3 regions of the Streptomyces rectiviolaceus genome follow, and region 1 is predicted to be linked to each of the others. Evidence: riboswitches for the same ligand, from Rfam matches in the RefSeq annotation. Region 1 holds a riboswitch; each other region holds the start of a gene.
What was found. A riboswitch is a leader RNA that binds a small molecule or an ion and turns the genes downstream of it on or off. The one in region 1 is predicted to bind S-adenosylmethionine.
Positions count from the first base shown of each region.

Region 2: it holds a riboswitch for S-adenosylmethionine, as region 1 does, so the genes downstream of both, ABD378_RS06170 (putative leader peptide) here and ABD378_RS09965 (aminotransferase class V-fold PLP-dependent enzyme) in region 1, are expected to answer to the same signal.
Region 3: it holds a riboswitch for S-adenosylmethionine, as region 1 does, so the genes downstream of both, thrC (threonine synthase) here and ABD378_RS09965 (aminotransferase class V-fold PLP-dependent enzyme) in region 1, are expected to answer to the same signal.

Region 1 is NZ_BAAAUG010000029.1:60,450-72,389, forward strand. It holds gene ABD378_RS09960 (glycerate kinase family protein) at 1-1,143, shown strand, start outside; gene ABD378_RS09965 (aminotransferase class V-fold PLP-dependent enzyme) at 1,095-2,468, opposite strand; SAM riboswitch class IV at 2,650-2,766, opposite strand; gene trpD (anthranilate phosphoribosyltransferase) at 2,852-3,916, opposite strand; gene qcrB (cytochrome bc1 complex cytochrome b subunit) at 4,056-5,684, opposite strand; gene qcrA (cytochrome bc1 complex Rieske iron-sulfur subunit) at 5,681-6,736, opposite strand; gene qcrC (cytochrome bc1 complex diheme cytochrome c subunit) at 6,733-7,542, opposite strand; gene ctaE (aa3-type cytochrome oxidase subunit III) at 7,627-8,247, opposite strand; gene ABD378_RS09995 (DNA-binding transcriptional response regulator) at 8,426-8,827, shown strand; gene ABD378_RS10000 (L,D-transpeptidase) at 8,939-10,186, opposite strand; gene ABD378_RS10005 (cytochrome c oxidase subunit 4) at 10,319-10,717, opposite strand; gene ctaD (aa3-type cytochrome oxidase subunit I) at 10,714-11,940, opposite strand, start outside.
Region 2 is NZ_BAAAUG010000022.1:92,221-99,890, reverse strand. It holds partial or broken gene ABD378_RS06185 (LLM class flavin-dependent oxidoreductase) at 1-930, opposite strand, end outside; gene ABD378_RS06180 (NtaA/DmoA family FMN-dependent monooxygenase) at 946-2,373, opposite strand; gene ABD378_RS06175 (LLM class flavin-dependent oxidoreductase) at 2,396-3,649, opposite strand; gene ABD378_RS06170 (putative leader peptide) at 3,726-3,815, opposite strand; SAM riboswitch class IV at 3,910-4,023, opposite strand; gene ABD378_RS06165 (glutathione S-transferase C-terminal domain-containing protein) at 4,584-5,306, shown strand; gene ABD378_RS06160 (beta-L-arabinofuranosidase domain-containing protein) at 5,294-7,670, opposite strand, start outside.
Region 3 is NZ_BAAAUG010000038.1:108,375-120,314, forward strand. It holds gene ABD378_RS13030 (esterase/lipase family protein) at 1-861, shown strand, start outside; gene groL (chaperonin GroEL) at 959-2,584, opposite strand; gene ABD378_RS13040 (cold-shock protein) at 2,955-3,158, opposite strand; gene ABD378_RS13045 (MoaD/ThiS family protein) at 3,583-3,858, opposite strand; gene thrC (threonine synthase) at 3,946-5,265, opposite strand; SAM riboswitch class I at 5,283-5,417, opposite strand; gene ABD378_RS13055 (glucosyl-3-phosphoglycerate synthase) at 5,586-6,530, shown strand; gene ABD378_RS13060 (LAETG motif-containing sortase-dependent surface protein) at 6,620-7,384, shown strand; gene ABD378_RS13065 (alpha,alpha-trehalose-phosphate synthase (UDP-forming)) at 7,479-8,891, shown strand; gene ABD378_RS13070 (right-handed parallel beta-helix repeat-containing protein) at 9,166-10,665, shown strand; gene otsB (trehalose-phosphatase) at 10,653-11,504, opposite strand; gene ABD378_RS13080 (DUF3263 domain-containing protein) at 11,521-11,784, opposite strand; gene ABD378_RS13085 (extracellular solute-binding protein) at 11,795-11,940, opposite strand, start outside.

The sequences.
Region 1 (11,940 bases):
GTACGCCGCGTCGTCCCGCACGCCGAGACCGATCTGATCCCCCTGGTGGACGGCGGCGAGGGCACCGCGCGCGCCCTGGCCACCACGGGCGGCGGCCGCCTGGTGGCGCTGCCCGCCACCGGCCCTGTCGGCCAGCGGATCGGCACGCACTTCGCGCTGCTTCCGTCCGGTACCGCCGTGGTGGAGATGGCCGCGGTCGCCGGGCTCTCACTGGTCCCGCGCGATCTGCGCGACCCCGGCGCCACGACCACGTACGGCGTCGGCGAGCTGATCAGCGCCGCGCTCGACGCGGGCGCCCGCCGCATCCTGGTGGGCTGCGGCGACTCCGGCACGTCGGACGGGGGCGCGGGAGCGCTCCAGGCGCTCGGCGCCCGGCTCCTTGACGCGGACGGCTGGGAACTCCCGCGCGGCGGAAGGGAGTTGACCCGTTTGAGCCGCATCGATCCCTCGGGCCTCGACCCCCGCCTGAAGGACACCGAGATCCGCGTCGCCTGCAACCCCTTCAACGTCCTGACCGGCGAGCGCGGCGTCGCCCGCGTCTTCGGCCCCCAGAAGGGCGCGACCCCCACGCAGGTCGAACAGCTCGCGACGGCCTTGGAGCACTGGGCGCACGTCCTGACCCGCGACCTGCAGATCACGGCTGACCTCTCCCTCGGCCCCGGAACAGGCGCGTCCGGTGGCCTGGGCGCAGGTCTCGCGGCACTCGGCGCCCAGCTGCTCCCCCGCTTCGACGTCCTGCTCGACGACCTGGACCTGGACGCCCGCCTGGCCCGCGCCGACCTCGTCGTCACCGCCGAGGGCGCCCTCGACCACCAGACGCCGCGCGGCAAGGTCCCCGCCGAAGTGGCAAGGCGCGCCAAGCGGTTCGGCCGCCCGGTCCTGGTCCTCGCGGGCACGATCGGCCAGGGCGCGCACCACGTACGGGCCGAGGGCGTGGACGCCTACAGCGCGATCCTGCCCGCTCCGGTCTCGCTGACCGAGGCGCTCGGGCGGGGCGGCGAGTTCCTCACCGACGCGACCGAGCGGGCCCTGCGGATGATCGTCCTGGGGTCACGCCTGAAGGGACGGACCAAGAATCAGGCTCAGGCTCAGCCTCAGGCAGCCGTGGTGTCCGGCACGCAACGCCCTTCCTCCGTGCGGTAGTTCCAGCGCGCGCCGTCCGCGACGAGTTCCTTGACGGCACGCACGAAGCGCTCCACATGCTCGTCCGGGGTGCCCGCGCCGAAGCTCACGCGGATCGCGTTCAGGGACTTCTCGCCGGGCGCGGCCTCGGGGGCGCCGCACTCGCCCTGGGTCTGCGGGTCGCTGCCGAGCAGGGTGCGCACCAGCGGGTGGGCGCAGAAGAGACCGTCGCGTACGCCGATGCCGTACTCGGCGGAGAGCGCGGCGGCGAAGTGCGAGCTGTTCCAGCCCTCGACGACGAAGGAGAGGACCCCGACGCGCGGCGCGTCGTCCCCGAAGAGCGAGAGCACCTTCACGGCGGGCACGTCGGCGAGGCCCTCGCGCACCTTCGCGATCAGATGGCGCTCACGGGCGACGAGCTCGTCGAAGCCCGCCTCGGTCAGCGCCTTGCAGGCGGAGGCGATGGAGTATACGCCGATGACGTTCGGCGAACCGGCCTCGTGGCGCGCGGCGGTGTCGTGCCACTCGACGTCCACGCCGCCGTCCGTACGCCGCGCGACCTTCCGCGAGGCGCCGCCGCCCGCGAGGTAGGGCTCGGCATCCCGCAGCCAGTCGGAGCGGCCCGCGAGGACACCCGAGCCGAAGGGCGCGTACAGCTTGTGGCCGGAGAAGGCGACCCAGTCGACGTCCAACTCGCTGATGGAGACCGGGTGGTGGGGCGCGAGCTGCGCGGCGTCCAGGACGATGCGGGCGCCGTGCGCGTGCGCGGCGGCGGCCAGCTCCTTGACCGGCCACAGCTCACCGGTGACGTTCGACGCGCCGGTCACGCAGACCAGGGCGGGCCCGTAGGGGTCGCGGTCGGCGAGGGCGCGCTCCAGGGTGGCGACGGCCTGGTCGGCGGTGCGCGGCGCGTTCAGGTACGTCACGCGGGCGTCGCGCCACGGCAGGAGCGAGGCGTGGTGCTCGGTCTCGAAGACGAAGACCTGGCAGTCGGCCGGAAGGGCCGCGGCCAGGAGATTGAGCGAGTCGGTGGTCGAACGGGTGAAGACGACCTGGTCGTCCTCGCGGCAGCCGAGGAACTCGGCGACGGTGACGCGGCTGTTCTCGAAGAGGTCGGTGGAGAGCTGCGAGAGGTACCCGGCACCGCGGTGCACGCTGCCGTAGTACGGCGCGTACGCGGCCACGTCGTCCCACACCCGCTGCAGCGCCGGGGCGCTGGCCGCGTAGTCGAGCGCCGCGTAGGTCACCTCGCCACCGGTGACGAGCGGCACGGTGACGTCACGGCCGAGGACGGGCAGCGGGGCGGCACAGACGGTCTTGTCGGCGGCAGCGGTGGTGACAGACATGGCGAACTCCCGTGGGAAGGCAGGCGAGTTCACTGCAAGGACGCCCGTACGGCGCTGCAGTGACGAAGAGAAAAGGGGGTGCGGAATAGGGGCCGGGAAGCCCTATCGCATTCGCTTGCTCACGAGACTGCTCCCTTGAGGACCAGGACCCCAGGGGTACGACACTCATCGAGTGCGCAGGGGTCCGCGCTTGCCATACGCCTTGCTGCGTACGGCCTGGTCTTCACCCGGGGCACCCCGCCACGGACGGAGGGTTGCCGGACAGCGAGCCGGGGCCTAATCGCTGTCACTCATGACCTGTGCAGCATCTTGCCATACGATCTTCGACGCGCAAGGCGCAGTCCAGAATCCGGACTGCGCCTTGCGTCACATTCGGGTCGGCCTCAGCGGTTGCTGGCCGCCACCCACCGCTCCAGGGCCTTCTTCGCGGCCCCGGAGTCGATCGACTCGGCCGCCTGGGCGATGCCGCCGCGGATCTGCTCCACGAGGCTCCCCTCACCCGGCGAGAGGGCCACGAGGGCCGCCGCCGAGTTGAGCAGCACCGCGTCCCGTACGGGCCCGCTCTCGCCGTCCAGGAGGCGCAGCGCCACCTCGGCGTTGTACGAGGCGTCAGCGCCCCGCAGTGCCTCCACGGGGACGAGGTCGATGCCGACGTCCCGCGGGTCGAAGGCCTCCTCACGCACGGCGCCGTCCCGCACTACCCAGACCCGGGAGGTCGACGTGGTCGTCAGCTCGTCAAGGCCGTCGTCGCCGCGGAAGACGAGGGAGGAGTGCCCGCGCTCGGCGAAGACCCCGGCCACGATGGGCGCCATCCGTGCGTCGGCGACACCGACGGCCTGGGCGCGCACCCGGGCCGGGTTGGTGAGCGGACCAAGCAGGTTGAACACGGTCCGGATCCCCAACTGGCTGCGCGCACCGCCCGCGTACCGCAGCGCCGGGTGGAACTTCACCGCGAAGCAGAAGGTGATCCCCGCCTCCTCCGCGACCTCGACGACCCGCTGCGGGGTGAGCTCGAGATTCACGCCGAGCTTCTCGAGCACGTCGGAGGCGCCGCTGGCCGACGACGCGGCGCGGTTGCCGTGCTTGACGACCTTCGCGCCCGCGCCGGCGATCACGATCGCGGACATCGTGGAGATGTTGACGGTCTTGGCACCGTCACCGCCCGTACCGACGATGTCGACGGTCCGCCCCGGCACCTCGATCACATTGGCGTGCTCGTACATGGTGCGTACGAGACCGGAGATCTCCTCCACGGTCTCGCCCTTGGCCCGCAGCGCCACGACGAAGCCGGCGATCTGCGCGTCGGTGGCCTCGCCCCGCATGATGCGGTCCATCGCCCAGGCCGTGTCGTCGGCGCTCTGGTCGTTCCCGTCGAGCAGGCCGTTCAGCACACCCGGCCAGGAACGGGCCGCCGCGGTGTTGCCTCCTGCGGGGGTCACAGCGCTCATCTGCCGCTCCTGGGTTCGTTTAGGCGTAGGACAGGAACACCTTATCCAGCCCTGGGGACGGCAAAGAGCCCCGTCCATGCACTGGATGCATGGGACGGGGCTCTCGCCGTGGCGACCTTGTAGCTAGAGCGTCAAAGGATCAGTGGTGGCCGTGGCCGCTCGTGATCTCCTTGTACTCCTCGGTGGTGGGCTTGGGGATCTGGTTGTCCTCCCCGTAGTAGCTCTTGGAGAGCTTGGCCCTGAGCTTCTGCGAGCCGGTCACCTTGCGCTCGACGCCGTTCTCGTCGACCGAGGGGCCGATCTCGACCGGCGCGTACTGCTCGTGCGCGGTGAGCGTGTGCAGCTGCTCCTGGTTGAGCGGCTCGTGGACCTCGATGAACTCACCGTGCGGCAGGCGCTTGATGATGCCGGACTCGCGCCCGTGCAGGACCTTGTCCTTGTCGCGCCGCTGCAGACCCAGGCAGATCCGCCTGGTGATGACGAAGGCGAGTACCGGTGCGACGAAGAACGCGATGCGCACGAACCAGGTGATCGCGTTGATCGACAGGTGGAAGTGCGTGGCCCACAGGTCGTTTCCACCACCGATGAGCAGCACCATGTACCAGGTGATCCACGCGACACCGAAGGCCGTACGGGTCGGGACGTTGCGCGGGCGGTCCAGGATGTGGTGCTCGCGCTTGTCGCCGGTGACCCAGGACTCGATGAACGGGTAGACCGCGATCGCCACCAGGACCAGCGGGAAGATGATCAGCGGGATGAACACACCCAGGACGAGCGTGTGACCCCAGGCGTTGATCTCCCAGCCGGGCATGAAACGGATCAGGCCTTCGGAGAAGCCCATGTACCAGTCGGGCTGGGCTCCGGTGGAGACCTGGTCCGGCCGGTAGGGACCGAGTGCCCAGATCGGGTTGATCGTGGCGATCGCCGAGATGGCCGTGATGATGCCGAAGACCAGGAAGAAGAAGCCTCCGGCCTTGGCCATGTAGACCGGCAGCAGCGGCATGCCCACGACGTTGTTGTTGGTCTTGCCGGGGCCCGCGAACTGCGTGTGCTTGTGGTAGAAGACCAGGATCAGGTGGGCCACCAGGAGGCCCATCATGATGCCGGGCAGCAGCAGGATGTGGACCGAGTAGAAGCGGGCCACGAAGTCGCCGCCGGGGAACTCCCCGCCGAACAGGAACATCGACAGGTACGTGCCCACGACTGGCACGGACAGGATCGCGCCCTGCATGAAGCGGACACCGGTGCCGGAGAGCAGGTCGTCCGGGAGCGAGTAACCGGTGAAGCCGGTGAACATGCCCAGGACGAACAGCAGGAAGCCGAAGATCCAGTTGATCTCACGGGGCTTGCGGAAAGCGCCCGTGAAGAAGACGCGCATCATGTGCACGAACATGGCCGCGAGGAAGATCAGCGCCGCCCAGTGGTGGATCTGCCGGATCAGCAGACCACCGCGCACATCGAAGCTGATGTGCATGGTCGAGTTGAACGCCTCGGACATCAGCTGGCCCTGCAGCGGGACGTAGCTGCCGTGGTACTCCACCTCGTTCATCGACGGGTGGAAGAACAGCGTCAGATACACACCCGTGAGGATGATGATGATGAAGCTGTAGAGCGCGACCTCACCCAGCATGAAGGACCAGTGGTCCGGGAAGATCTTGCGCATGTTGGCCTTGGCCAGGGAGTAGATCCCCACCCGGCCGTCGGCCCAGTCGGCGACCCGCTCACCGGCGGGTGCCTTCTTACGGTTGTCGTTCGCCGAAGTGCTCATCCGCGCTCCCAGAATGCAGGACCGACGGGCTCGGCGAAGTCGCCGAGCGCCTCGAGGTAGCCCTCTTCGTTCACGGCGATGCGCAGCTGCGGCAGCGCGTGACCGGCCGGGCCGAAGATCACTCGGGCACCGTCGGAGAGGTCGAAGGTGGACTGGTGGCACGGGCAGAGGACGTGGTGCGTCTGCTGCTCGTACAGGGAGATCGGGCAGCCGACGTGGGTGCAGATCTTCGAGTACGCGACGACACCGTCGTGCGACCACTCGAGCTCCTGCTTGTCCTTGATGTTGTCCGGCTGGATCCGGACGATCATCAGGGCCGCCTTGGCGATCTCCTTCTGGAAGTCGTGATCGTGCTCCTCCAGGCCCTCGGGCTTGGCGAAGGTCAGCGAGCCGACCTGGATGTCCGACGGACGCAGCGGCTCGTTCGTGTTCATGTTCACGAGCAGCTTGCCCTTGGACCACAGCGTGTGCCGCAGCTTGTCCTCGGGCAGCGGACCGAGGTCGCGCAGCAGGACGACGCCGGAGAGCGGCACCATGGCAAGCGCGCCGAACATCGTGTTGCGGATCAGCTTGCGGCGGCCGAACTGCGACTCCTCGGCACCGGCCTTGAAGTCGGCCATGACCTTGGCCTTGACCTCGGGCTCGGCCGCGATCGGGTGCCGCTCGTCGGCGACCTCCACATCGGACATCAGGGTGCGGGCCCAGTGGACCGCTCCCGCACCGATGCAGAACAGCGCGACGCCGAGGGTCATGCCCAGGGAGAAGTTGAGCGCGCTGATGTGGCCGATCGGGAAGATGTAGATGCTCTTGTCGACCGGGAACGCCACATACGAGGCGATGAATCCGATCGTGGCCAGCATCGACAGCGTGAACAGGAAGGCGACCGCACGCTCGGAACGCCTGGCGGCCCGCTCGTCGATGTCCTGGACACGATGCTCATGGGGCGGAAGCCCCGGGTCGGCGAACGGGTTCTCGTCCGCTACAGCCACCGAGCCGTGCTCGGTCTCCTGCACGTCGGGCAGGTTCTCTTCTGATTTCTCTTGGCTACTCATGACTTCTTGGCCTTTGCGGTCCGAGCGGCGACCCACACGGCGACCGCGATCAGCGAGCCGAGACCGAAGATCCAGCCGAACAGGCCTTCACTGACCGGACCCAGACCACCCAGCTTGAGACCGCCAGGGCTCTCGGTCTGTTCGCCGTTGACCGCGTCGAGGTACGCGATGATGTCCTTTTTGTTCTTCTCCGGCATGATCGTGTCGGGGAAGGACGGCATGTTCTGCGGGCCGGTCTGCATGGCCTCGTAGATGTGCTTCGGGGAGACATCCTCCAACGAAGGAGCGAACTTGCCCTTCGTCAACGCGCCACCCTCACCGGTGAAGTTGTGGCACTGCGCGCAGTTGGTGCGGAACAGCTCGCCACCCTTGGCGATGTCCGCCCCGTCCGGGCTGTACTGCTTCTCGGTGGGGATGGTCGGGCCCGCGCCCAGCGAGGCGATGTACGCCGCGAGCTGGTCGATCTGGGCCTGGTTGTAGATGGCCTTCTTCTTCGGCGCCTGGGCGCCCGGCTGCTGGAGCGGCATACGGCCGGTGCTGACCTGGAAGTCGACGGCGGCTGCGCCGACGCCCACCAGGCTAGGACCGTCGGAGGACCCCTGACCGCCGGTTCCGTGGCAGCTGGAGCAGCCCACGGAGTACAACTTCTTGCCCTCGTCGATGGCGAGGGACTGGGCGGTGTCTTCGGCCTGCGCCTTGTCCGCGGGTGCGAACGCGGCGTACAGCCCCCCGGTGGCCGCCAGCGCGAGGAGTAGTACGACGACCGCCGCCAGCGGGTGGCGTCGTCGTGCGGAGAGCTTTTTCACGGATTACCCCGGTGTCAGGATCTTCTGCGTCGATGCTTCTGGAATGAGTCGGAACGTCGGGCCCGTCTGAGCCCGGCCCCCCGTTTACTTGATCATGTAGATCGTGGCAAAGAGACCGATCCAGACAACATCGACGAAGTGCCAGTAGTAGGACACGACGATGGCTGCGGTCGCCTGCTCATGGGTGAACTTCCTGGCCGCGTACGTCCTGCCGAGAACCAGCAGGAAGGCGATCAGGCCGCCTGTCACGTGCATGCCATGGAAGCCGGTGGTCAGGTAGAAGACCGAGCCGTACGGGTCGGACGAGAGCGAGAGGCCCTCGTGCTTGACCAGCTCGGTGTACTCGTACACCTGACCGCCGATAAAGACCGCACCCATGATGAAGGTGACGATGAACCACATCCGGAGCTTCTTCACGTCACCACGCTCAGCGGCGAACACGCCTAGCTGGCAGGTGAGGGAGGAGAGCACCAGGATCGTGGTGTTCGTCGCCGAGAACGGGAAGTTCAGCGCGGACGCCATTTCCTTCCAGTGCTCAGGTCCTGTCACCGATCGCAGGGTGAAGTACATCGCGAAGAGGGCCGCGAAGAACATCAGCTCGGAACTGAGCCAAATGATGGTTCCGACGCTGGTGAGGTTCGGCCGATTGACCGGCGGGTGCGCGTGCCCGGTATCTACTGTCGTTGCTGTCGCCACGACCGACATTATGTCGGTCGCTTATCCCGCCCTCACCCCGGGGGGTGCCGTTCGGAGTGTCTGCGGGGTGTGTCCTGCCCGTATGGCCCATCGAAGGCCTGTCCGAACCGCTGTTGACGGGGTGTCCGGAGGAGTAGCATCCGCGCATCGGTCCCCGGCGAAATGCCCTCAACGAAGCGGAGGAACAATGCAGCCGACCGCCACGGTGCTGGTCTACAGCGACAACGCGAGCACCCGCGAGCAGGTCCGGTTGGCCACCGGACGCAGGCCGGCGGCGGACGTTCCCGCGGTCGAGTTCATCGAGTGCGCGACGCTGCCCGCCGTGCTGAAGGAGCTCGACCGGGGCGGCGTCGACGTCTGCGTCCTGGACGGCGAGGCCACGCCCATCGGCGGCATGGGGGTCTGCCGTCAGCTCAAGGACGAGATCTTCCACTGCCCGCCCGTGCTTCTCCTCATGGGGCGCCCGCAGGACGCCTGGCTGGCCACCTGGAGCCGCGCGGAGGCCGCCGTGACTCTTCCGGTCGATCCGGTCGAGTTCGCGAACTCCCTGGCCTCTCTGCTGCGCGACAGGCTGGCCGTCCAGGCCTGACGCGGCACTTGGCACACCGAGAGGGGGCCCGCGCGTCGCGCGGGCCCCCTCTCGTCGCTTCTCAGCGCTTCTCAGCGCTTCTCGGCGCTTCTCGGGGTCTCCTGCGGCGGATCAGACCTGCGGCCGGAGCCGGGCCGCGTCGACCGCCGTGGGGCCTTCCTTGACGCCGCCCAACAGGGCGCTGCCGTCCCGCCAGTCCTTCCAGTCGACGTTCCAGTCGCCGAAGCCGTTGCCGAACGGATCCATGTCCGCGCCATAGCTGTTGACGACCCTCACGATGTCGCCCTGCCGGACGGTCTCGTAGAACCAGGCGGCGTTGCCGGTGCTCATTCCGGTGCAGCCGTGGCTGGTGTTCGCGTTGCCCTGCGAGCCGACCGACCAGGGCGCGGCGTGCACGTACTCACCGGAGTCGGTGACCCGCGTCGCGTAATAGACCATCTTGTCGTAGAAGTCCGATGCGCCGATGCTGGCACTGGTCATACGTACGGCGTATTCCTTGCCGAGGACCACCTTGACGCCGTTGCGCGTGGAGTAGCCGGGCTTGCCCGTGGTCACCGGCATGGAGTTGATCTCCTCGCCGTTGCGATAGACCGTCATCCAGTGCGACCCGGCGTCCGTCACGGCCTCGATGCGGTCGCCGATGGTCAGCCGCAGCGGCTTGGCGGCGCCGCCCCAGAGCCTGTCGCGGACCTTGATGCCCTCGAGGTTGCTCCGTACGTTGATGGTCGCGCCCGTGGGCCAGTACTCCTTGGGGCGGTAGTGCAGCGTCTTGCTGTCCACCCAGTGCCAGGCGCCCTCCGTGGCGGGCTGGGTATCGACCTTCAGGGCGCGCTCCACGACGGCCCTGCCCTTCTTGTCCTTCACCTTGGCGCTCAGCTTGGCCGTGACGGGCTGGCCGACGCCGTACTTGCCCGAATCGGGGCCGAAGGTGACGTCGAGGCGCTTCTTCTTCGCCGCGGCGTTCGTGTCGAAGGTCATGACCTTGCGGCCCGGCGAACCATCCTCGTCCTCGGTGCTGACCCGCACTGTGTAGCGCGTGCCCGCCGCGAGGGGCGCCGTGCTGTGCCACCGGGCGCCGTCGGCGGCGAGTTCGCCCGCCACGTACCGTCCCTGCGCGTCGGTGGCCGTCACATCGGTGATGCGCCCGTCCTCGCCCTGGGCGGTGACCTCCAAGGGCTTGTCCGGATCCGCCTTCTGGCTGCCCACAGGGCTGTTGAAGGCGATCTGGCCTGCCGCGTCGTACGGCTTCGCCGAGAGCGGATGGCCGTCGGAGCTGCCGCACGCCGTGGTTCCCACCCCGAGGGCGGCCACCAGCATGGTGCAGCTCAGTACCGTGCGGATTCGCGGTGAGTGGCTCATAAACACACGGTATGAAGGTTCATCGGCCTCGGCGCGTCGAGTGACCCGTACGAGTGTCAAGCGCAACACGCCGAGGGCCCGGACTCTCCTGACGGAGTGTCCGGGCCCTCGGTGAAGCGGGGAGTCACAGACTCACTGGGTCTGGTTCTCGCCCCGGTAGTACTCGAAGACCCAGCCGAAGAGGCCGATCATCAGGATGGGGAGCGAGAAGTACAGCAGCCACCAGCCGAAGACGACGCCCATGAAGGCGAGCGCGCCACCGATGGCCAGCGAGAGCGGCTGCCAGCTGTGCGGGCTGAAGAAGCCCACCTCGCCGGCCTCGTCCGCTACGTCGGCCTCCTTGTTGTCCTGTGCGGCCGCGTCGACACGCCGGGCCGTGAAGGCCAGGTAGTAGCCGATCATGATGCACAGGCCGAAGGCCAGGAAAAGCGCGGTCGTACCGGCCGGCTCCTTCGACCACCAGCCGTAGACGATCGCCATGGCGAGCACGAAGACGCTCAGCCAGATGAACATCTTGCCTTGGACCTTCACTTGCCGGCCTCCTTGCCGCCCGCGAGCGCCTTGTCACCGTGGCCGGTGTTCTCGAGCTGGTCGAGAGCCGCGATCTCAGGGTGATGCAGGTCGAACGCCGGGGATTCGGAACGGATCCGCGGCAGGGTGAGGAAGTTGTGCCGCGGCGGCGGGCAGGACGTCGCCCACTCGAGCGAGCGGCCGTAGCCCCACGGGTCGTCGACCTCGATCTTCTTGCCGTACTTGGCGGTCTTCCAGATGTTGTAGAAGAACGGCAGTATCGACAGACCGAGCAGGAACGAGGCGATCGTCGAGATCGTGTTCAGAGCAGTGAAGCCGTCGGCCGCGAGATAGTCCGCGTAACGACGCGGCATGCCCTCGGCGCCCAGCCAGTGCTGCACGAGGAACGTGCCGTGGAAGCCGATGAACAGCGTCCAGAAGGTGATCTTGCCGAGCCGCTCGTCCAGCATCTTGCCGGTGAACTTCGGCCACCAGAAGTGGAATCCGGAGAACATCGCGAAGACCACGGTGCCGAAGACGACGTAGTGGAAGTGCGCGACCACGAAGTACGAGTCGGATACGTGGAAGTCCATCGGCGGCGAGGCCAGGATGACGCCGGTCAGACCACCGAAGGTGAAGGTGATCAGGAAGCCGACGGCCCAGAGCATCGGTGTCTCGAAACTCAGTGAGCCCTTCCACATCGTTCCGATCCAGTTGAAGAACTTCACGCCTGTTGGCACGGCGATCAGGAACGTCATGAAGGAGAAGAACGGTAGGAGCACGCCACCGGTGACGTACATGTGGTGCGCCCACACGGTCACGGAGAGACCCGCGATGGCGATCGTCGCGCCGATCAGACCCATGTAGCCGAACATCGGCTTACGGGAGAAGACCGGGATGACTTCGGAAATGATTCCGAAGAATGGCAACGCGATGATGTACACCTCTGGATGGCCGAAGAACCAGAAGAGGTGTTGCCATAGCAGCGCGCCGCCATTGCCGGCGTCGAAGATATGGGCACCGAATTTACGGTCCGCCTCCAGGGCGAACAGCGCGGCGGCCAGAACCGGGAAGGCCAGCAGGACCAGAACCGCGGTCAGCAGGACGTTCCACACGAAGATCGGCATCCGGAACATCGTCATGCCGGGTGCGCGCATGCAGATGATCGTGGTGATGAAGTTGACCGAGCCGAGGATCGTGCCGAAGCCGGAGAAGGCCAGACCCATGATCCACATGTCGGCGCC
Region 2 (7,670 bases), on a different contig from region 1:
CCAGACGTGCCGGCGCGCCTCTTCCGGCGTGGGGTACTGGATGGCGCCCTCGGCCGTGCGGATGCTGCGGACCCATGGGGCGTAGCCCGCGGCGAGTTCGCGGGCGGTCTGATCGTCCTCGGCGACGACGACGTCCGCGGAGACGCTGACGTAGGGCTTGTCGAGTACGTCGGAGGGCTTGAACGCGGCGCGGTAGCCCTCCGCGGCCTCGAGCACCGTGCCCGGACTGACGTGGTAGTTCGCGGCGAAGGGCAGGCCGCCCCGGCCCGCGACGTCCGCGCTCTGGCCGCCGCTGCTGCCCAGGATCCACACCTGGATATCGGCACCTTCACCGGGGACGACATGCGCTTCGATGCCGTCGGCCGATCGGTACGTGCCCGCGAGCAGCGCGAGGATGTCGTCGACCTGCTCCCCGTAGTCCTGCGCCTGGGCGTGCGGCTGCTGGAGCAGCTTGCGCTGGAGGGCGACGCGGGGTGAGCCGAGCAGATGCTCGTAGGAGAACCGTGCCGGGATCCGCAGCCCGTTGGGTGCGCGGCCGTCGACGACGGGGGTCGCGGTGGGCGCCGGGGCGGCGGGCGTCCCGGGCGGTTTGCCGCCGGAGCGGCCGAGGCCCAGGTCGAGGCGCCCGGGATGCAGCGCGTCGATCAGGCCGAACTCCTCGACCGTGGAGAGTGCGGTGCGGTGACCGAGCTGTACGGCCCCTGCCCCGAGCCTGATCGTCGACGTCGCGGCGGCGGTCAGGGCGAGGACGACCGCGGGTGAGGTGCCGGCCACGCCCGGGTTGAGGTGGTGCTCGGCGAACCAGTAGCGGGCGTAGCCGAATTGCTCGGTCCGCCGGGCCAGGTCGATGGAGTTGTGCAGCGCCCCGGCCGCGGTGGAGCCGGACGAGACCGGGACCAGGTCGAGGACGCCGAGAGGGATGGCTGACATGGGTGGTGCTCCTCCTCAGTGGTCGGCCGACGCGGGCACGGGTGCGGGCACGGGCTCTGACTCGGGCTCAGGGAAGCGCGCCTCGGCGTCGGGGTGGGCCAGGCCGAGGTGGTCGCGCAAGGTGGTGCCCTCGTACTCCGTGCGGAAGACGCCGCGCTCCTGGAGCAGCGGGACCACGGTGTCGGCGAAGGCGTCGAGGCCGCCCGGGGTGATGTGCGGAACGAGGATGAACCCGTCGGACGCGTCGGCCTGGACGAAGGAGTTGATCGTCTCGGCGACGGTGGCCGGGGAGCCCACGAAGGACTGGCGGTTGCCGGTCTCGATGACGAGGTCGCGGATCGACCACTTGTTGGCCGCCGCGAGCTCGCGCCACTCCCGGGCGGTGGCCAGCGGGTCGCGGTACATCCGCACCTGGGCCCGGCCGCGGGCGATGGTGTGCTCGCCGACGTCAGGGTCGATGTCGGGCAGCGGGCCTTCCGGGTCGTACGCGGAGAGGTCGCGGTTCCAGACGAACTCCAGGTGCTTGATCGCTGTGGCGCCGCTGACCTGCTTGCGCCGCACCTCCCGGGAGAGTTCCTCCGCCTCCGCGTCCGTGTCCCCGAGGACGAAGGTCGCGGCGGGCAGGATGAGGAGCTGGTCGTGGGTGCGGCCGTGGCGGGCGAGGCGGCCCTTGACGTCCGTGTAGAACGCCTGACCTTCCTTGAGCGTGCTGTACCGGCTGAAGATCGCGTCCGCGCCGGCCGCCGCGAACTCGCGCCCTTCCTCCGAATCACCGGCCTGGAAGATGACCGGGCGGCCCTGCGGACTGCGCGGGACGTTGAACTGCCCCTGGATGTCGAAGTGTTGACCCTGGTGGACGAAGGCGCCCGCCTGGGCGTCGCGCAGGAAGGTGCCGCTCTCCTGGTCCGCGACGATCTCGTCACCGCGCCAGGAGTCGAACAGCTCATTGGCCGTACTCAGGAATTCCTTCGCCCTGGAGTAGCGCTCCTCCTGCGGCAGGAATCCGCCACGGCGGAAGTTCTCGCCGGTGAAGGCGTCCCAGGAGGTCACGACGTTCCACGCGGCGCGTCCGCCCGAGAGGTGGTCGAGGCTGGCGAACTGACGGGCCACTTCGTAGGGCTCGTTGAAGGTGGAGTTGATGGTGCCGGTCAGGCCGAGGTGTTCGGTGACGGCGGCGAGCGCGGTCAGGACGGCGAAGGTGTCGGGCCGCCCGACGACGTCCAAGTCGTAGATCTTCCCGCCCTGTTCACGCAGCCGCAGCCCCTCGGCGAGGAACAGGAAGTCGAACTTGGCGCGCTCCGCGGTCCGCGCGAAGTGCGCGAAGGAGCTGAACTCGATATGGCTTCCGGCCTCCGGGTCGCTCCATACGGTGGTGTTGTTGACGCCGGGGAAATGCGCCGCGAGGTGGATCTGCTTGAGCGGCTTGTCCGGTGACTTGCTCATGAGGGGTCCCTTCCGGTCCGGCTCAGGCGGTGGCGGCGTAGCGGCTTGCGGGGCGGGCGAGGCCCAGCAGGCCGCGCAGGGTGTCGGCTTCGTAGGCGTGCCGGAAGGCGCCGCGGCGCTGCAGTTCGGGCACCAGGCCGCGGGTGATCGCCGGGAGGTCGTGGCCGATGACGGCGGGACGCAGCCGGAACCCGGTAAGACCGGCCTGTCCCAACTCCAGGAGAAGTTCGGCCAGTTGCGCCGGTGTACCCGTGAAGACTCGCGCGTCGCTGGTGTACGGGTGACCGGCGAGGGCGTCCAGACGCTCCCTGCGGGCCGTGGCGGCGGCCGGGTCGTCGTCGAGGAACACGACCAGGTCACCGAAGAGATGCAGGGGTTCGCCGGTCCGCCCTGCCGCGTCCTGTTCGGCACGGACCGCCGTGACGACGACGCGTGCGTGCCCGGCGTCGCGCGGGGTGACGTATCCGATGTCGGCGGAGCGGCCGAGAAGCCGGAACGGCGCGTCATTCGCTGCCTCGTGGGCGAGCGCGCTGACCAGGGGCCTGCCCTGTGGCGGCCGTGGCGTGATCGAGGGCCCCTTGACGCTGAAGTGCTTGCCCTCGAAGTCGATGTAGTGCAGCTTGTCGCGGTCGATGAAGCGGCCGGTGGCGACGTCCCTGATCTCCGCGTCGTCCTCCCAGCTGTCCCAGAGCCGGCGCACGGCTTCGACGTGGTCGGCCGCCTCGTCGAAGAGGTCGACGGTCAACTCCCTGACGGCGGGGTCGTCGAGGTCCTCGATGCCGAAGGCGGGGAAGGTGCGGCGTCCGAAGTGCGCGGCCTCGTTGCGGCGTGCCGACACCTGGACCCGTACGCCCGCGCGGCCCGTGCTCACGTAGTCGAGCGTGGCGATCGCCTTGGATATGTGGAAGGGCTCCGTGTGCGTGGCCACCACCGTCGGCACCAGTCCGATGTGGCTGGTCAGCGGGGCGACGCGGGCGGCGATGAGGACGGCGTCGAGCCGTCCGCGGACCTGATCGGTGCGCCCGTCGGGTTCGGTGAAGTGCGAGGACTGCAGCCCGAGGGCGTCCTCGATCGTCACGAAGTCGAGCAGGCCGCGTTCGGCCTCGGTGATCTGATCGGCCCAGTACTGGGCGGTGAGCAACTCCCGGGGGCGGGACGCCGGTTCGCGCCACGCGGCCGGGTGCCAGCCCGCCCCGTCGAGCGCGACGGCGAGGTGCAGCGCGGAGGAAGGAGCGGAAGAGGGCAGCGCGGATGAAGGTGAAGGTGATGACGACACGGAGGAGTGCCTTCCTGATCGACCGTACGAGAACACCGGCCCCTCGGCTCCGAGGGTGCGGCGGCGGGGTGACGGGTCAGGAACGACAGAGCGCGCCGGCGACACGCTGCAGGTCGATGTGCGGCCGGGAGTACAGATGCACCTGGCGGCTCGGAGCGATCACCATGACGCGAGGGGCGGGCAACGCGGGCGGCACAAGTGCCACGTCCGTCACCTCCGCCCTTCCGGCCGGCGGGCCTGGGGCCTCGCCAGTCTCGCCGGTCTCGCGCTTGCGGAACCCTGGTCGGGCACCGCCTGGTCCTCACCTGGAGCACCCCGCCGCGTGGGAGGGTTGCCGGTCAGCAAGCCAGGGCTTGACGCTGACGCTCGTAACCTGCTCGGGACGTTACGTGAGGTCCGTGGCGGTGCGCAATGCCTGTGGATCATGGGCGTGCTCACATCGCCGTAGGTGCCTCGTCGTCCGCCTCCGTCAGGGACAACCGCGGGGCCGCGCCTTCTGTTCCGCTTCCACGCCGGGAGTTCCACGCCTTCTTGACGGCGCCTGGTGCCCGGATCCAGACTTCCGGTGACGGTCACGATGGTGGGCAAGCGCGGCTCCGGACGCAACGGGCCTCGACGGCAGGGCTGGTGGACATGTCCAGGGCGGTCGGTGAGAGGAAAAGCACCCCACGGCGTCCCCTGCCCGCGGGACGGCCCCGCCCCCGCCTCCTGACACGGCGTCTGCACATCGACCTGCTGCGCGTGTGCAGCGCCTCGGCTCCAGCCGCCTGACGTCGTCCCGCAGAAGAGACGTCCACGGAGACGAGGCGTCATCGCTTCGGCTCTCTTCCTCATGCGGCCCTCCGTGGCCCCGGATCCCCCTCTCCCCCCTCTCCCCCGCTGTGCCACCGACGCCGTGCGCGCGGTCGGCGCCCCCTCACCTGTCTGGAGAGCCATGCCCAGTCCACTCGGCGCCCGTCCGTCGCCGATCCGCAGCCGCATCGGCGCCGACCTGGCGGGCGGCTTCTATCCAGCCCCCCACCGCTATCACCTGTACCTCTCGGCAGGGTGTCCCCGCTCCTTGCGCGTCTCGATCACTCTCGACCTGCTCGGGCTCAGGGACGCGGTCACGACCACACTCCTGACACCGGACACCACCGCCATGGCGGCACTCGACTCGCTGCACGGCCACTACGAGGCCACCGAGCACCACTTCGACGGCCCGCTGACCGTTCCCGCCCTGTGCGACCGATGGAGCGGGCACGTCGTCAGCAACCACACCCCCGACATCCTGCGCGACCTCGCCTGTCGCTTCTCCGCGCACGGCCGTGGCCCGCTCACCCTCCTGCGCCCACCGGCCCTGGCCGCACGAATCGACACCTGGCACGAACTCCTCGCAACCCCGCTCACCCCACTCACCCCACTCACCCCTTCGACGCTGGACCAGATCGACCGCCGTCTGGCCTCCCACCCCTACCTCGTGGGCGGCCAACTCACCGCGGCGGACGTCGACTTGTGGGCAACACTCGTCCACCTCACCCCGGACGAACGCCTCACCCCGGACGAAGCCGAGGCCACCCACCGCTACCCCCACGTACGTACCTACGTCCGCCGCCTGCACGAGCACCCGGCCTTCCACGCCAACCACCCTCGCCCGGGCCCCGTTCACCGCACGTAGGACGCCTCCTTCGCCGTGCTCACCACCTTCTTGCCGTCCGGCGCGCTCAGCCGTCCTGCGGCCACCCAGGAATCCGCGGTGGCCTGGACGTGCTTGACCAGCGCGCCCTTGTCCCCGAAGGGAGCGGCCGACCAGATCTCGTCGAGGAGGGTCATGCCGTCGGGACCTGCCGGATTGGTGACGCCGGAGTCGATCGTGCCGAGGACCACCTTGGGTTCGGCCCGCTGGAAGTAGGCGTGCGTCGGGTCCTCCGTGCCTTCGAAGAAGGGCGCGAGGCCGGTGCCGTCGAGTGTGTAGTGGAGCGGTTTGCCCGCGACCGGGGTGAGCGTGGGCAGCAGGTCTCCGGAGAGTGCCGCGTTGCGGTAGAGACCGAACCGGAGGTACGACGTACGGCTGTCGCGGGCCACCAGGTGGACCGGTCCGTAGAACAGGGCCTGGACTTCCGGCTTGTCGAGGGTCTTCTCCACCCGCAGCCGGAAGGGAACGGAGACCCGGACGGTGTCACCGTCGCGCCATGTCCGGGACACGGAGAAGTAGCTTCCGGGGACCGGATCGGCTCTCACCTTCTTGCCGTTGACGGTCACGGCGAATCCGCTCCCCGCCCAGGCCGGTATGCGCAACCGCAGATCGAAGGCGGCGGAGCCACGGACGGTGAGCGTGGTGCCCTGTTCCCTCGGGTAGTCGGTGGTCTGCGTGACCGTGATGCCCTTCTGGCTCCAGGTCAGCGTGGAGGGGCTGTAGAGGTTGACGTACAGGGCGGAGCCGTCGGCCTTCCGGAAGTAGACGGAGTCCTGGTACTTGGTGGCGCTCTCCATGCCCGTGCCCTCGCAGCATGTCGTCCCGGACTTGGGCGTGTAGTCGCGCACATGGCCCGGCAGCAGGCCGATGAAGTACGTGACGAGCGGCTTCTCCGCGTCGGCCTTGTCCTGCTTCGAACCGAGGACCTGGTTGTACAGGGCCCGCTCGTAGTAGTCCATGTACACGGGGTCCTGCTCGTGGAGGAACAGCGCCCGGCTCAGCTTGAGCAGGTTGTACGCGCAGCAGGTCTCGGCGGTCGTGTCGCCGAGCGTTCCCGCGATGACGCCGGGCGCCTTCCAGAACTCGCCGGTGCTGGTGCCGCCGATGCCGTACATGCGGGTCGGGACGACCATGCCCCAGAAGTTCTTCGCGGCGGTGAGGTAGCGCCGCTCCCCCGTCTCGTCGTACAGCCGAAGCAGTCCGGTGAAGATGGGGATGTGCTGGTTGGCGTGGAGCCCGTCGAGCGTGTCGTCGCCCGCGGCGCACGCGTCGATGAGCTTGTCGAGGTCGAAGAGGCGGGCCAGCGCCAGGTGTTCGGCCTTGCCGGTGATGGCGTACAGGTCGCAGATCGCCTCGACGATGCCGCCGAACTCCCCGCTGGAGAAGATGCCCCACATCCGTTGCAGGGTGGTCCGTGGCAGTCCGGAGAGGCGGGCGTACATCCAGTCGCACATGCCCGACGCGAGGTCCAGCGCCCGGGCGTCGTCCGTGTGCAGATAGGCGTCGAGGACACCGCGCAGGATCTTGTGGGCGGTGTAGTACGGCGCCCACACCACCGTGTAGTCACCTTTGGTCATCGACTCCAGGGTGATGAACTGCGTCTCGGGGTACGCCGCGAGAAACCCCGGATGGCTCGGTCCGCCCCAGGTGCGGCGCAGGGTGGCAGGCCGGCCGCGGCCGGAGCTGTCGGCGAAGGAGCCGCCGTCGGTCTCGTCGAAGGCGTACGACGCCAAGTCCCCCGCTCCTGCCGGTGAACCGGCGGCGCGCGCGTCCTCGAGCCCGGCGATCTCGGCGGCGGTCAGCGCCCGCGACCAGAAGTTGACCTCGTCGAACGCGCCGGCGAAGACGGGGTCGGCCGCGTAGTTGGAGCGGCCGAGCCAGTTGTTCTTCAGCGGGCCGAGCGCGGACGGGTCCAGGGTCATCGCGGTGTTGGCGGCGACCGCGGTGCCGTTGACGTAGAGCGTGCCGGTGGCGCCCTCGATCGTCACCGCCACGTGGCTCCACTCGTGCAGGGCCAGTGGCGTGGTGCCGTTGATGCCCTGCTCGTCGCCCGGCCCGTTCGACGTGATGGCGAAGCGTGGGACTCCGTCCGCGTTGCGGGCGGCCAGGTAGAGGTAACGGCTCGCGTCGTTGCCGCAGTCGAGGATCCGGGTCCAGTCGGCTTCGTGGGCGGGCTTCACCCAGGCCGAGAGGGTCACGTCCGTGGCGCCGCCGAGGACGCCGGACGGCAGATCGACGTACTGATGCGAGCCCCTCACATTCTCCGCGGCCGTACCGAACTTGCCGGGGACGCTGAGGACTTCCGGGTCGCGGCGGAGCGCCGTACGGACCTCCGTCAGCGCCCCG
Region 3 (11,940 bases), on a different contig from region 1:
CTGGAAGCGATCGCGCGGCGTATCGGCGACCACCCGCTGACCGTCGGCGGGTTCAGCATGGGCGGTCTGGTCGCGCGGTACGCGCTGGCCAAGATGGAGCACGAGAAGATCGACCACCAGACCGCGCTCTACTTCTCCTTCGACAGCCCGCACCGCGGCGCCTGGATCCCGATCGCGCTGCAGTCCTTCGCGCACTACATCCGGCGCCTCAACGCCGCCTTCTCGAACCAGATGAACAGCCCGGCCGCGCGCCAGCTCCTGTGGCAGCACATCTCCGAATGGGACGACACCCCCGAGACCGACAAGCAGCGCATCGAGTTCCTCGCCGAGCTGGAGCGGGTCGGCGGCTGGCCGATGCGGCCGAAGAAGATCGGCGTCGCCAACGGCGTACGCAGCGGCGTGGGCAACGGCATCGCCCCCGGCGAGCGGGCGTTCCGCGGCAAGGGCCTGGCCATCACCGGCACCCACCTCTACACGCAGCCCGCGGGCAATGACCAACTCGTCGCGCAGCTACGGGTGGTGACCCTGCGCAAGCCGCAGATCCGCACCTCGGGCATGCCCGAGATCGACGGCGCACCCGGCGGCACCCTGGAGGGCTTCGGCATCCTCGCCGACGAGCTGAACAAGATCCCCGCGTTCATCGGCCTCGGCTCGGAGGCCGAGATCCGCGAGCACTGCTTCGTGCCCGCCGTCAGCGCGGTCGCCCTGCGCGACATCGACACCCACGAGAAGCTGTACGACCCGTTCCCGGAGGACTCCGAGGACAGCGACCTGGACGAGTACCTCTGCTCCACCCACAACGAGGGCCACACCCTCGTCACCGAGGAACTCTGCACCTGGATCATGGCCCGCCTGCCGTAGCGCCCGCATCGCTCCGGAAACGCCCGAGGGCGGCACCCCTTCGTGAGAAGGAGTGCCGCCCTCGGTACGTACGGGACGTAGATCAACCAGAGGTCGATCAGAAGTCCATGTCACCGCCCGGCATGCCGCCGCCGGCCGGGGCAGCGCCCGCCTTCTCCGGCTTGTCGGCGATGACGGCCTCGGTGGTGAGGAACAGCGCGGCGATGGACGCGGCGTTCTGCAGGGCAGAGCGCGTGACCTTCGCCGGGTCGAGGATGCCCTCGGCGATCATGTCGACGTACTCACCGGTCGCGGCGTTCAGGCCGTGGCCGATGGGCAGGTTGCGCACCTTCTCGACGATGACGCCACCCTCGAGGCCGGCGTTGACCGCGATCTGCTTCAGCGGGGCCTCCAGGGCCAGCTTCACAGCGGCGGCACCGGTGGCCTCGTCGCCCTCGAGCTCAAGCTTCTCGAAGACAGAGGCGGCCTGGATGAGGGCCACGCCACCACCGGCGACGATGCCCTCTTCGACGGCCGCCTTCGCGTTGCGAACGGCGTCCTCGATGCGGTGCTTGCGCTCCTTGAGCTCGACCTCGGTCGCGGCACCGGCCTTGATGACCGCAACACCGCCGGCGAGCTTCGCCAGGCGCTCCTGCAGCTTCTCGCGGTCGTAGTCGCTGTCCGAGTTCTCGATCTCGGCGCGGATCTGGTTGACGCGACCCTGGACCTGGTCGCTCTCACCGGAGCCGTCGACGATCGTGGTCTCGTCCTTGGTGATGACGACCTTGCGGGCACGGCCGAGCAGGTCGAGACCGGCGTTCTCCAGCTTGAGGCCGACCTCCTCGGAGATGACGGTGCCACCGGTGAGGATGGCGATGTCGCCGAGCATGGCCTTGCGGCGGTCACCGAAGCCCGGGGCCTTGACGGCGACGGACTTGAAGGTGCCACGAATCTTGTTGACGACCAGGGTCGACAGGGCCTCGCCCTCGACGTCCTCGGCGATGATCAGCAGCGGCTTGCCGGACTGCATGACCTTCTCGAGGAGCGGAAGGAGGTCCTTCACGTTCGAGATCTTCGAGTTGACGATCAGGATGTACGGGTCGTCGAGCGACGCCTCCATACGCTCCATGTCGGTGGCGAAGTACGCCGAGATGTAGCCCTTGTCGAAGCGCATGCCCTCGGTGAGCTCAAGCTCGAGCCCGAAGGTCTGCGACTCCTCGACGGTGATGACGCCTTCCTTGCCGACCTTGTCCATCGCCTCGGCGATGAGCTCGCCGATCTGGGTGTCGGCGGCGGAGATGGAGGCCGTGGAAGCGATCTGCTCCTTGGTCTCCACGTCGACGGCCTGCTCGAGCAGGGCGCCCGAGACGGCCTCGACGGCCTTCTCGATGCCACGCTTGAGGGCCATCGGGTTGGCACCGGCGGCTACGTTGCGCAGGCCCTCGCGGACCAGCGCCTGCGCCAGGACGGTCGCGGTCGTCGTGCCGTCACCGGCGACGTCGTCCGTCTTCTTCGCGACCTCCTTGACCAGCTCGGCGCCGATCTTCTCGTACGGGTCCTCGAGCTCGATCTCCTTGGCGATGGAAACACCATCGTTGGTGATCGTGGGGGCACCCCACTTCTTCTCGAGGACGACGTTGCGACCCTTGGGGCCCAGGGTCACCTTGACGGCGTCGGCGAGCTGGTTCATGCCGCGCTCGAGGCCGCGCCGTGCCTCCTCGTCGAACGCGATGATCTTGGCCATGTGAAGTGGTCCTCCCGGACAGGGGTGGCATGCTCCGGATCGCGCCAGTGCCCGCGACGGACGGCCTGCAAACCGTGTGGTTCCTTGCCCCACCCGGCCTGCGGGCCTCACCGACCCGATCCAAGTTCTGTCACTCTCACTGGGAGAGTGCTAAGCCCAATGATTAGCACTCGACCCCTACGAGTGCAAGCGCCTCTCACGGATCCCAGACGCACGAGGGGGCGCGCGCCCAGGCCCGCACGACGGGACGATGCGGCGGGACGGGGCGGCGGGACGGGGCGGGATGCGGCCGGACATACGAGGGGCCCGTACCCCTGTCGGGATACGGGCCCCTCGTCACTCGCTAAGTCGCTGGCCGATCGCGCCGAGATCAGACGGCGAGCTTGACCATGTCCGCCTGCGGACCCTTCTGGCCCTGCGAGATCTCGAACTCCACTCGCTGACCTTCTTCAAGGGTGCGGTAGCCGTCCATCTGAATCGCGCTGTAGTGGACGAAAACATCCGCACCACCGTCGACCGCGATGAAGCCGTACCCCTTCTCCGCGTTGAACCACTTGACGGTGCCCTGAGCCATGCCTAACTCCCCTATTACTGGCCCTTGCACGGACCCGCACTTCGCGGACCCGGGTCAGACCTCACCCCCCCAATGGGTTGTGGAGGCGTGCGCCGGAACGCGTCGACCGCGGCTGAATGTATCTGTCCAACTGCCCTCTGCAACAGGTCAATCGGACGAGAATTCTGGGCACGCCTGATCGGTAATATGCGGAGAATTCGCCGGAGTTCAGGGCAAGTCGGGCCAGACAAATGCCACGGGAGGGGCAAATGGGCAGTGCACTTTGGCTACTTCTTGTCGCCCTCAGGGCGACTTCGTATATGCGCTCGGCACAAACGGGGAAGCTCGCTTCCCAACTGTACCGCGCTCAACCACATGGAATTGCCCCCTCCGCTTCTCTCGCGGAGGGGGCAATCATGATTACGCAGGGTGTTTCTTTAAAGGATCAACCACCGGCGACGGCGGGAATGATCGACACCCCGGCACCGTCCGGCGTCGCGGTCTCAAGACCCTGCTCGAAGCGGACGTCGTCGTCGTTCACGTACACGTTCACGAAGCGCCGCAGCTTGCCCTGGTCGTCCAGGACACGGGCCGCGATACCGGCGTGCTTGGCCTCCAGGTCGGCGATGACCTCGGAGAGGGTCGCCCCCTCGGCGGCAACCTCGGACTGACCGCCGGTGTAGGTGCGAAGAATGGTGGGAATGCGGACGTTGACGCTCATGAATTCACCTCGGGGTGCGTGGGGCCCCTTCAGGGGCGCGGGGAACTGCGCGACCAGCCACAACGGTCCGCAGGTAAACGAGCAAGCTCAGCCTGCAAGCCCAGCGGCGCGGAACGCATCCAGGCTGGGGCGAATGGTCGCGGTCGCCTGAGACGTCTCGGCAACAGCGTCCAGGGTCTTGAGACCGTCACCCGTGTTCAACACGACCGTGGTGAGGGAGGGATCAATGAGCCCCGCCTCGATCAGCTTCTTGGTGACGCCGACCGTCACACCACCGGCGGTCTCCGCGAAGATCCCCTCACTCCGGGCGAGCAGCTTGATCGCGTCCACGACCTGCTCGTCGTTCACGTCCTCCACCGCACCGCCCGTGCGGCGCGCGATGTCCAGGACGTACGGCCCGTCGGCGGGGTTGCCGATGGCGAGCGACTTGGCGATGGTGTCCGGCTTCTGGGGGCGCACGACGTCGTGGCCCGCCTTGAAGGCGGTCGACACCGGGGAGCAGCCCTCGGCCTGCGCGCCGAAGATCTTGTAAGGCTTGTCCTCGACGAGACCCAGCTTGATGAGCTCCTTCAGGCCCTTGTCGATCTTCGTGAGCTGCGAGCCCGATGCGATCGGGATGACCAGCTGGTCGGGAAGGACCCACCCCAGCTGCTCGCAGATCTCGTACGCGAGGGTCTTGGAACCCTCGCCGTAGTACGGCCGCAGGTTCACGTTCACGAAGCCCCAGCCCTCGCCGAGCGGGTCGCCGATGAGCTCGGAGCAGAAGCGGTTCACGTCGTCGTAGTTGCCCTCGATGCCGACGAGCTCGCCGCCGTAGACCGCGGCCATGACGACCTTGCCCTGCTCCAGGTCGTGCGGGATGAACACGCAGGAGCGGAAGCCGGCGCGGGCGGCTGCGGCACCGACGGCGCCCGCGAGGTTGCCGGTGGAGGAGCACGACAACGTCGTGAATCCAAAAGCACGCGCCGCCTCGATGGCCTGCGCCACGACGCGGTCCTTGAAGGAGTGCGTGGGGTTGCCGGAGTCGTCCTTGACGAACAACTTGCCCTGCTCGACGCCGAGTTCACGGGCGAGGTTGTCGGCCTTGACGAGCTTGGTCCAGCCGGGGTTGATGTTCGGCTTCTCGGCCACGTCCGCCGGGACGGGCAGCAGGGGCGCGTAGCGCCAGATGTTGTCGGGGCCGGACTCGATCTGCTTCCTCAGCGCCTCGGGGTCACCGGTCGGCAGGTCGTACGCGACTTCGAGCGGGCCGAAACAGGCCTCGCAGGCGAAGATCGGGCCAAGGGCGTAGAGCTCGCCGCACTCGCGGCAGGAGAGGCCCGATGCGGGGCCGAGGTCCACGGATCCCCGGTCAGCAGCCGAGGTGGAGGGGGTGGTGTCGTTCGTTTCGACAGTCTGCGCAGCCATGGAGGCGAGGCCCTTTCTCCTCATCTTCCCCGTGACGCATCTCGTCACGAGACGGAATTGGCACCTTCCCCACCGAGACCTCGCGTGCGCGGTCGGCGGGATGGTTGCCGGGGCTTCAACGGGCCGTATCCCTCTGCCCCTCTGGATGAGCGGTATGGCGCCGGGGATTCATGGGCCCCGGGCATTTGTTACGCGATGACCCCCGACATGCGATGGTCATCCGCGTTGTTCAAGACTGTAACCGACGGCCTGGACCCTTGAGATAGTCGTCCGAACCGCGAGATGGATCACATGTAGGCCACACACAGGAGGAGCCACCCGTGCTGGAAGAGGCCGAGCGCTGGCTGACCAGGCGTTCCTGGTCCGTTGCCGACCGTCCGCTCAGCGCACTCGTCGCCGCCAAACGAGCGTCCGGGGCCTCGGTGAGTGTCGTCCTGCCCGCGCTCGACGAGGAGGAGACGGTCGGCGAGATCGTCGCCGAGATCCGCCGTGAGCTGGTCGAGAAGGCCTCGCTCGTCGACGAGCTCGTGGTGATCGACTCCGGCTCGAAGGACCGCACGGCCGAGGTGGCGCGGGAGGCAGGCGCCCGGGTCGTGCACCGGGACGAGATCCTGCCGCGCATCCCGGCGGTGCCCGGCAAGGGCGAGGTCCTGTGGCGCTCGCTCCTGGTGACCGGCGGTGACATCGTCGCGTTCGTCGACGCGGACCTGAAGGAGTTCTCGGCGGACTTCGTCACCGGGATCGTGGGCCCGCTCCTGACCGAGCCCGACGTGGCCTTCGTGAAGGCGATGTACGACCGCCCGCTGGCCGGGACCGCAGGTCAGGGCGGCCGGGTCACCGAGCTGATGGCGCGCCCGCTGCTCAATATGCACTGGCCCCAACTGGCCGGATTCGTCCAGCCGTTGGGCGGCGAGTACGCGGCGCGCAGGTCCCTCCTGGAGCGGCTGCCGTTCCCCGTCGGCTACGGAGTGGAGCTGGGCCTGCTCGTCGACGCGCTGCACACCGTGGGCCTGGACGCGCTCGCGCAGGTGGACGTCGGTGTGCGCAAGCACCGGCACCAGGACGGGCAGGCCCTTGGCCGGATGGCCGCGGCGATCTACCGGACGGCGCAGCTGCGGCTCGCGCGCGGCCATCTCGTACGCCCCGAGCTCACGCAGTTCGAACGGGGCGAGCAAGGGTTCGAGCCGCGCACCCATGCGGTGGACACGGAGGAGCGGCCGCCGATGGCCGACATCGCGGAGTACGCGGCCCGCCGCGTGGCGTAACCACCCAAGGCCGGGCGTTTTGTCTACATTTCCCACTTATGTGGGTCAGACAGGTAATGGGAAGCGCGCGACGCATCGGTGGCGTGGCCATGGCCACGGCAGGCCTCGCGGCCGGGGCGCTCGGCGCCGCGGCCGTGCCCGCCGCCGCGGATGTGATCGAGCCCTTCGCCAAGCGCTACGACGAATCGCCGTACGGCGACTTCAGGACCACCGGCAACACGGTCATGGGCTGCCCGACGACGCCCGCGGACAGGGCGGCGCGCTGCGCCACCGCCGCGGACGGCGAGGCCAAGGAAAAAGAGCGGAAGCAGCCACCGGTCAAGATCACCAACGTGCCCGCACAGCGGGCCGCGCCGGTGTGCAGCAGCGTCAAGAACACCATCACCATCAAGAACCCCTCGGGCAGCACGCGCACCGGAGCCACCGCGTCCTGGCAGGTGACGCCCGGCTCGAAGCCCGTCGCGAGCAGCGGGACGGTCACCGAGCAGGGTTCGAAGTACGTCTGGAAGGGCGACGTCCGCCCGCACGGCGAGGTCACCGTCACCCAGCAGGTGAAGGTCTCCTGCACGGCGGGCCAGGTCAGGGTCAGCACCGTGACGGCACCCGGCAGCAACTGCCCCAGATCCGCCCCGGGCGGCGACGACCCGTGCACCTCGGCGGTCCTCGCTCAGCGGGTGCAGGCACGGCCCGCCCCGCAGGAACCGCGGAGCGGCCCCGTGGGACGCGCGGACGGTCCGGGGCAGCTGGCCGAGACGGGCAGCAACTCGGACACGATGCTGTACGCGGGCCTCGCGATCGCGCTGTGCGCACTGGGCGCGCTCGCGGTGGCGGCGGCAAGGAGCAGGCGCGACTAGACGCACGGACGCAGGCACCTGAACGTATACGGCCGGGCCCGCAACGGGTCCGGCCGTACGTTTGAGCTCTCCCCCGAAGGGCTAGGTTCGGCACATGGTCTCCGAGCACGCCGCCGCACAGGTCCTCGTCGCGTCCAACCGCGGCCCCGTCACATACGCCCTGGAGGAGAACGGCGAACTGACGGCCAAGCGGGGCGGCGGAGGGCTCGTCTCCGGGCTCAGCGCGATCGGCGAGTCCGAGACCGGCGCCGCCCTGTGGGTCTGCGCGGCGCTGGGGGACGGCGACCGGGAGGCCGTGCGGCGCGGGGTGGGCGAGCCCGGAGTCCGGATGCTCGACATCGACGCCGGCTCGCACGAGGGGGTGCACACCGACGCGTACAACGGGATCGCGAACTCGGTGCTGTGGTTCGTCCACCACATGCTCTACCAGACGCCGCTCGAACCGGCCTTCGGACCGGAGTTCCGGGCGCAGTGGGCGTCGTACGAGACCTACAACCGGGCCTTCGCCGACGCGCTCGCCCAGAGCGCCGCGCCGGGCGCGGCGGTCCTCGTCCAGGACTACCACCTGGCGCTGGTGCCGGGGATGCTCCGTGAACTGCGCCCCGACCTCCGCATCGGCCACTTCTCGCACACGCCGTGGGCGCCGGTGGACTACTTCCGGATGCTGCCGGACGACGTCGCGGAGCAACTGCTCCGCGGCATCCTGGGGGCCGACCGTGCGGCGTTCCTGACGGGTCGGTGGGCGGACGCGTTCACGGAGTGCTGCGTCGCGGTCCTCGGCGGTACGTCGGGGACGCGGATCGGGGTGCACGGGCTCGGGGCCGACGCGGATTTCCTGCGGGAGCGGTCGCGGCGGGCGGATGTGGAGGAGCGTCTTGTCGCGCTGCGGGAGCAGGTGGGGGGCGGGGGCGACCGGAAGGTGATCGTCCGCGTCGACCGGACCGAGCTGTCGAAGAACATCGTGCGGGGACTCCTTGCGTACCGGGAGCTGCTCGCGTCCCGGCCGGAGTGGCGGGAGCGGGTGGTGCACGTGGCCTTCGCCTACCCGTCGCGGCAGGACCTCGCGGTGTACCGCGACTACACGGCGTCCGTGCAGGCGCTCGCCGACGAGATCAACTCCGAGTACGGGGTGGAGGGTTGGACCCCGGTCGTGCTGCACGTGAAGGACGACTTCGCGCGGTCGCTTGCGGCGTACCGCTTGGCGGACGTGGCTCTGGTGAACCCCATCCGGGACGGGATGAACCTCGTGGCCAAGGAGGTGCCTGTCGTCTCCGACGAGGGGTGCGTGCTGGTGCTTTCGCGGGAGGCGGGGGCGTGTGAGGAGTTGGGCGAGGATGCGGTGGTGGTGAACCCGTATGACGTGACGGGCACTGCTTCGGCTCTGTACGCGGGGCTGATGATGCCGCTCGAGGAGCGGGCGGAACGAACCAAGCGGCTCGCTGCGGCGGCTACGGCTCTTCCCCCGGCCCAGTGGTTCCTGGACCAGCTGCGGGCGCTGCAGGCCTGATTTTTCCCCAACCCCACCCCTTCCCGAAAACCGGCTGCGCCGGGGCGTCCTCAAACGCCGGACGGCTGAAAGATCTCCCCGGGCCGGAGGTGAATTCTCAGCCCGTCCGGCGATTGAGGACATCTTGTACGGGGTCTGGGGCGGGCGGAGCCCCAGGTAGGCCCTCGCGCCCAGCGAGTTTTCGGGAAGGGGCGGGGTTGGGGAAAATATCCGTCCAACCTCAGGCCACGTTTGTCCATGGGCCGCTGACCGCACAGGTCGCTACCTTCCCCGCATGCCCCTACGCCGCACAAGCATCGTGGCCCTCACCGCCCTGGCCCTGGCAGGGGCAACGGCCACGGCCGCGCCCGGCGCCGCCGCCAACGCGGCGACGTACTACGTCGACTGCGAAAGAGGCGACGACTCCGCGGCCGGGACCACCGGAGGAACCGCCTGGCGCAGCCTGGAGAAGGCAAGTGCCCACACCTACGCCCCCGGCGAGAAACTCCTGCTGCGGCGCGGCACAAGCTGCACGGGGGTGCTGGCTCCCAAAGGTGCGGGTGCGGCCGGCGCCCCCGTGCTGATCGACGCCTACGGAAGCAAGAAGGCCGCCAAGCCGCACATCGAGGCGAACGGCGCCCGCGCCGCCCTGCATCTCGTCGACACCGAGCAGTGGGAGATCCGGAACCTCGATCTCTCCAACACCGGGCCCGCCACCACCACCGAACGCCGAGCAGGGCTCTACGTCCAGCTCACCGATTACGGCGTCGCCGACCACTTCCTCGTCGACGGAGTCGACGTCCACGACGTGAACGGCGCCGACTTCAAGGACCCGGACCCCTCCGGCGGGATCCTCTTCGTCGTGCAGGGGACCAAGACCCCCACCCGTTTCCATGGACTCCGCGTCGAGGACTCCACCGTCCGCCGCGTCGACCGCACCGGCATCGGCACCATGTCGACCTGGGGCAGCGGGACGGACGCCGACGCCGAACTCCTCTCCAGCGGCGTGGAGTTCGTACGGAACAAGGCGTACGACGTCGGCGGCGACGGCATCGTCATCCATGAGACCCGCAAGGCCCGCGTCGAGCACAACTACGTGGACGGCTTCAACATGCGCTCGGCGGGCTACAACGCCGGGATCTGGGCCTGGGAGTCGCAGGACGCGCTCTACCAGTACAACGAGGTCACCGGTGGCCACGGGACGCGTGACTCGATGGCGTACGACATCGACGGCGGGAACCTGCGCAACACCTACCGCTACAACTACAGCCACGACAACGAGGGCGGATTCCTGCTCGTCTGCAATGGGGAGGGGAAGGTCAGCGACGGCAATCGCATCCACGACAACATCAGCGTCAACGACCGGAACACGGCCTCTCCGTACGCGGTGATCTCCGTCGTCTGCGGGGCCGCGACCGATACGCAGGTCTATCGGAACACCGTGGTCACGCATCGCGCCGACACCGCCATCGTCTCCAACAACGGGCCCACCGGCGTCACCTTCCGCGACAACATCTTTGTGGGCGCGCCCGGTGCCGGATCCCCCATCAAGGACACCGTCAGCACCTTCAGCAACAACCTGTACTGGCGCACCTCGCAGCCCCGCGACACCACCGGCGTCAACGCCGACCCGCGCTTCCTTTCCCGCACCCCCGGCGCCCCCGGCGACGTACGCCTGAAGCCCGGCTCACCGGCTCGCGGTCAGGGCACGGCGGTCGACGACGGGACCACCCGCGACTACTTCGGGAATCCGATCCCCGACCCGCCCAACCTCGGTGCTGATCAGTCCAGTTGAGCGGCGATCGCCCCGAGTAGCTCCACTACGCCCTGCGGTCCTTCCACCACCAGGTCGGCCCGCTCGGCCAGTTCCGCGACCTCCGCGCTGCCGCTGCACACGAGCAGGCCCCGCACCTGGTCCGAGCGGAGCTTCTCCACGGCCGCGAAGGCGGGCAGGTCGCCCAGGTCGTCGCCCGCGTACAGGACGGTTTCGGCGCCCACTTCGCGTACGTAGTCGGCGAGGGCCACGCCCTTGTCCATGCCCGGGGGGCGCAACTCCAGGACCAGACGGCCCGGTTCGACGATCAGGCCGTGGCGGGAAGCGAGTTCGGCGAGCGGCTCGCGCAGGGCCTCGAAGGCGGCCTGCGGGTCGCGTGCGCGGCGGGTGTGGACCGCGACCGCGCGGCCTTTCTCCTCTATCCACGTGCCGCGCCAGGCGCCGATCGTGTCCAGGAAGCCGGGCAGTTCGGCGCGCACGGACGCCACGCCGGGGTGCGGCTCGGCCGCGTGCACGGTGGAGGAGACGGCGTCCCAGCGCTCGGCGCCGTAGTGCCCGAGCACGACGAGGTGTTCGAGGCCCTGGACACCCGCGAGGCCGCCGTAGCGCACCGCCACGCCCGCGGGGCGCCCGGTGACGACGGCGACGGACAGCACCTTCGGCGCGAGCGCGGAGAGGGCCGGGACGGCGCCCGGGTGGGCGCGGGCGTGTTCGGGGTCGGCCACGATCGGCGCGAGCGTGCCGTCGAAGTCGAGCGCGATCACGGCCTTGCCGGGGCGCGCGAGGAGCGCGGCGAGGCCCTCGCGCCCCGCGGGGGTCACGGGCTCGGGCAGCTCGGCAGAGTACTCAAGGTCACCCATGGGCCAGACCCTACGCTCAACGCTCCCCGCGCCGGGACTCCCTAACCCGCCGAAGCCGGTTGACGGTCACCGGATCGTGCGCGAGGGCGCGGGGGTCGTCGAGCAGGGCGTTCAGGAGCTGGTAGTAGCGGACCGGCACCAGGCCGAGCTGCTCGCGCACGGCCCGCTCCTTCGCGCCGGGACCTGTCACCCAGTCGCGGCGCTCCAGGGCGAGGATCGCGCGGTCGCGCTCGGAGAGCCCGGTGTCGGGGAACGCGTCGTCTTCCGTGGCATCGGTCATGCCCGACACGCTATTCCGCGTTCTCCTCGGTCGCCGCCTTGGTCTGGAGCTGGCTGAGGATCGACGCCGGATTGCCGTTCGTGTCGACGGCCTTGCCGATGTACTTCTTGACGTCGACGGAGACCTGCGCCCAGGACGTCTTGCCCACCGGGTACA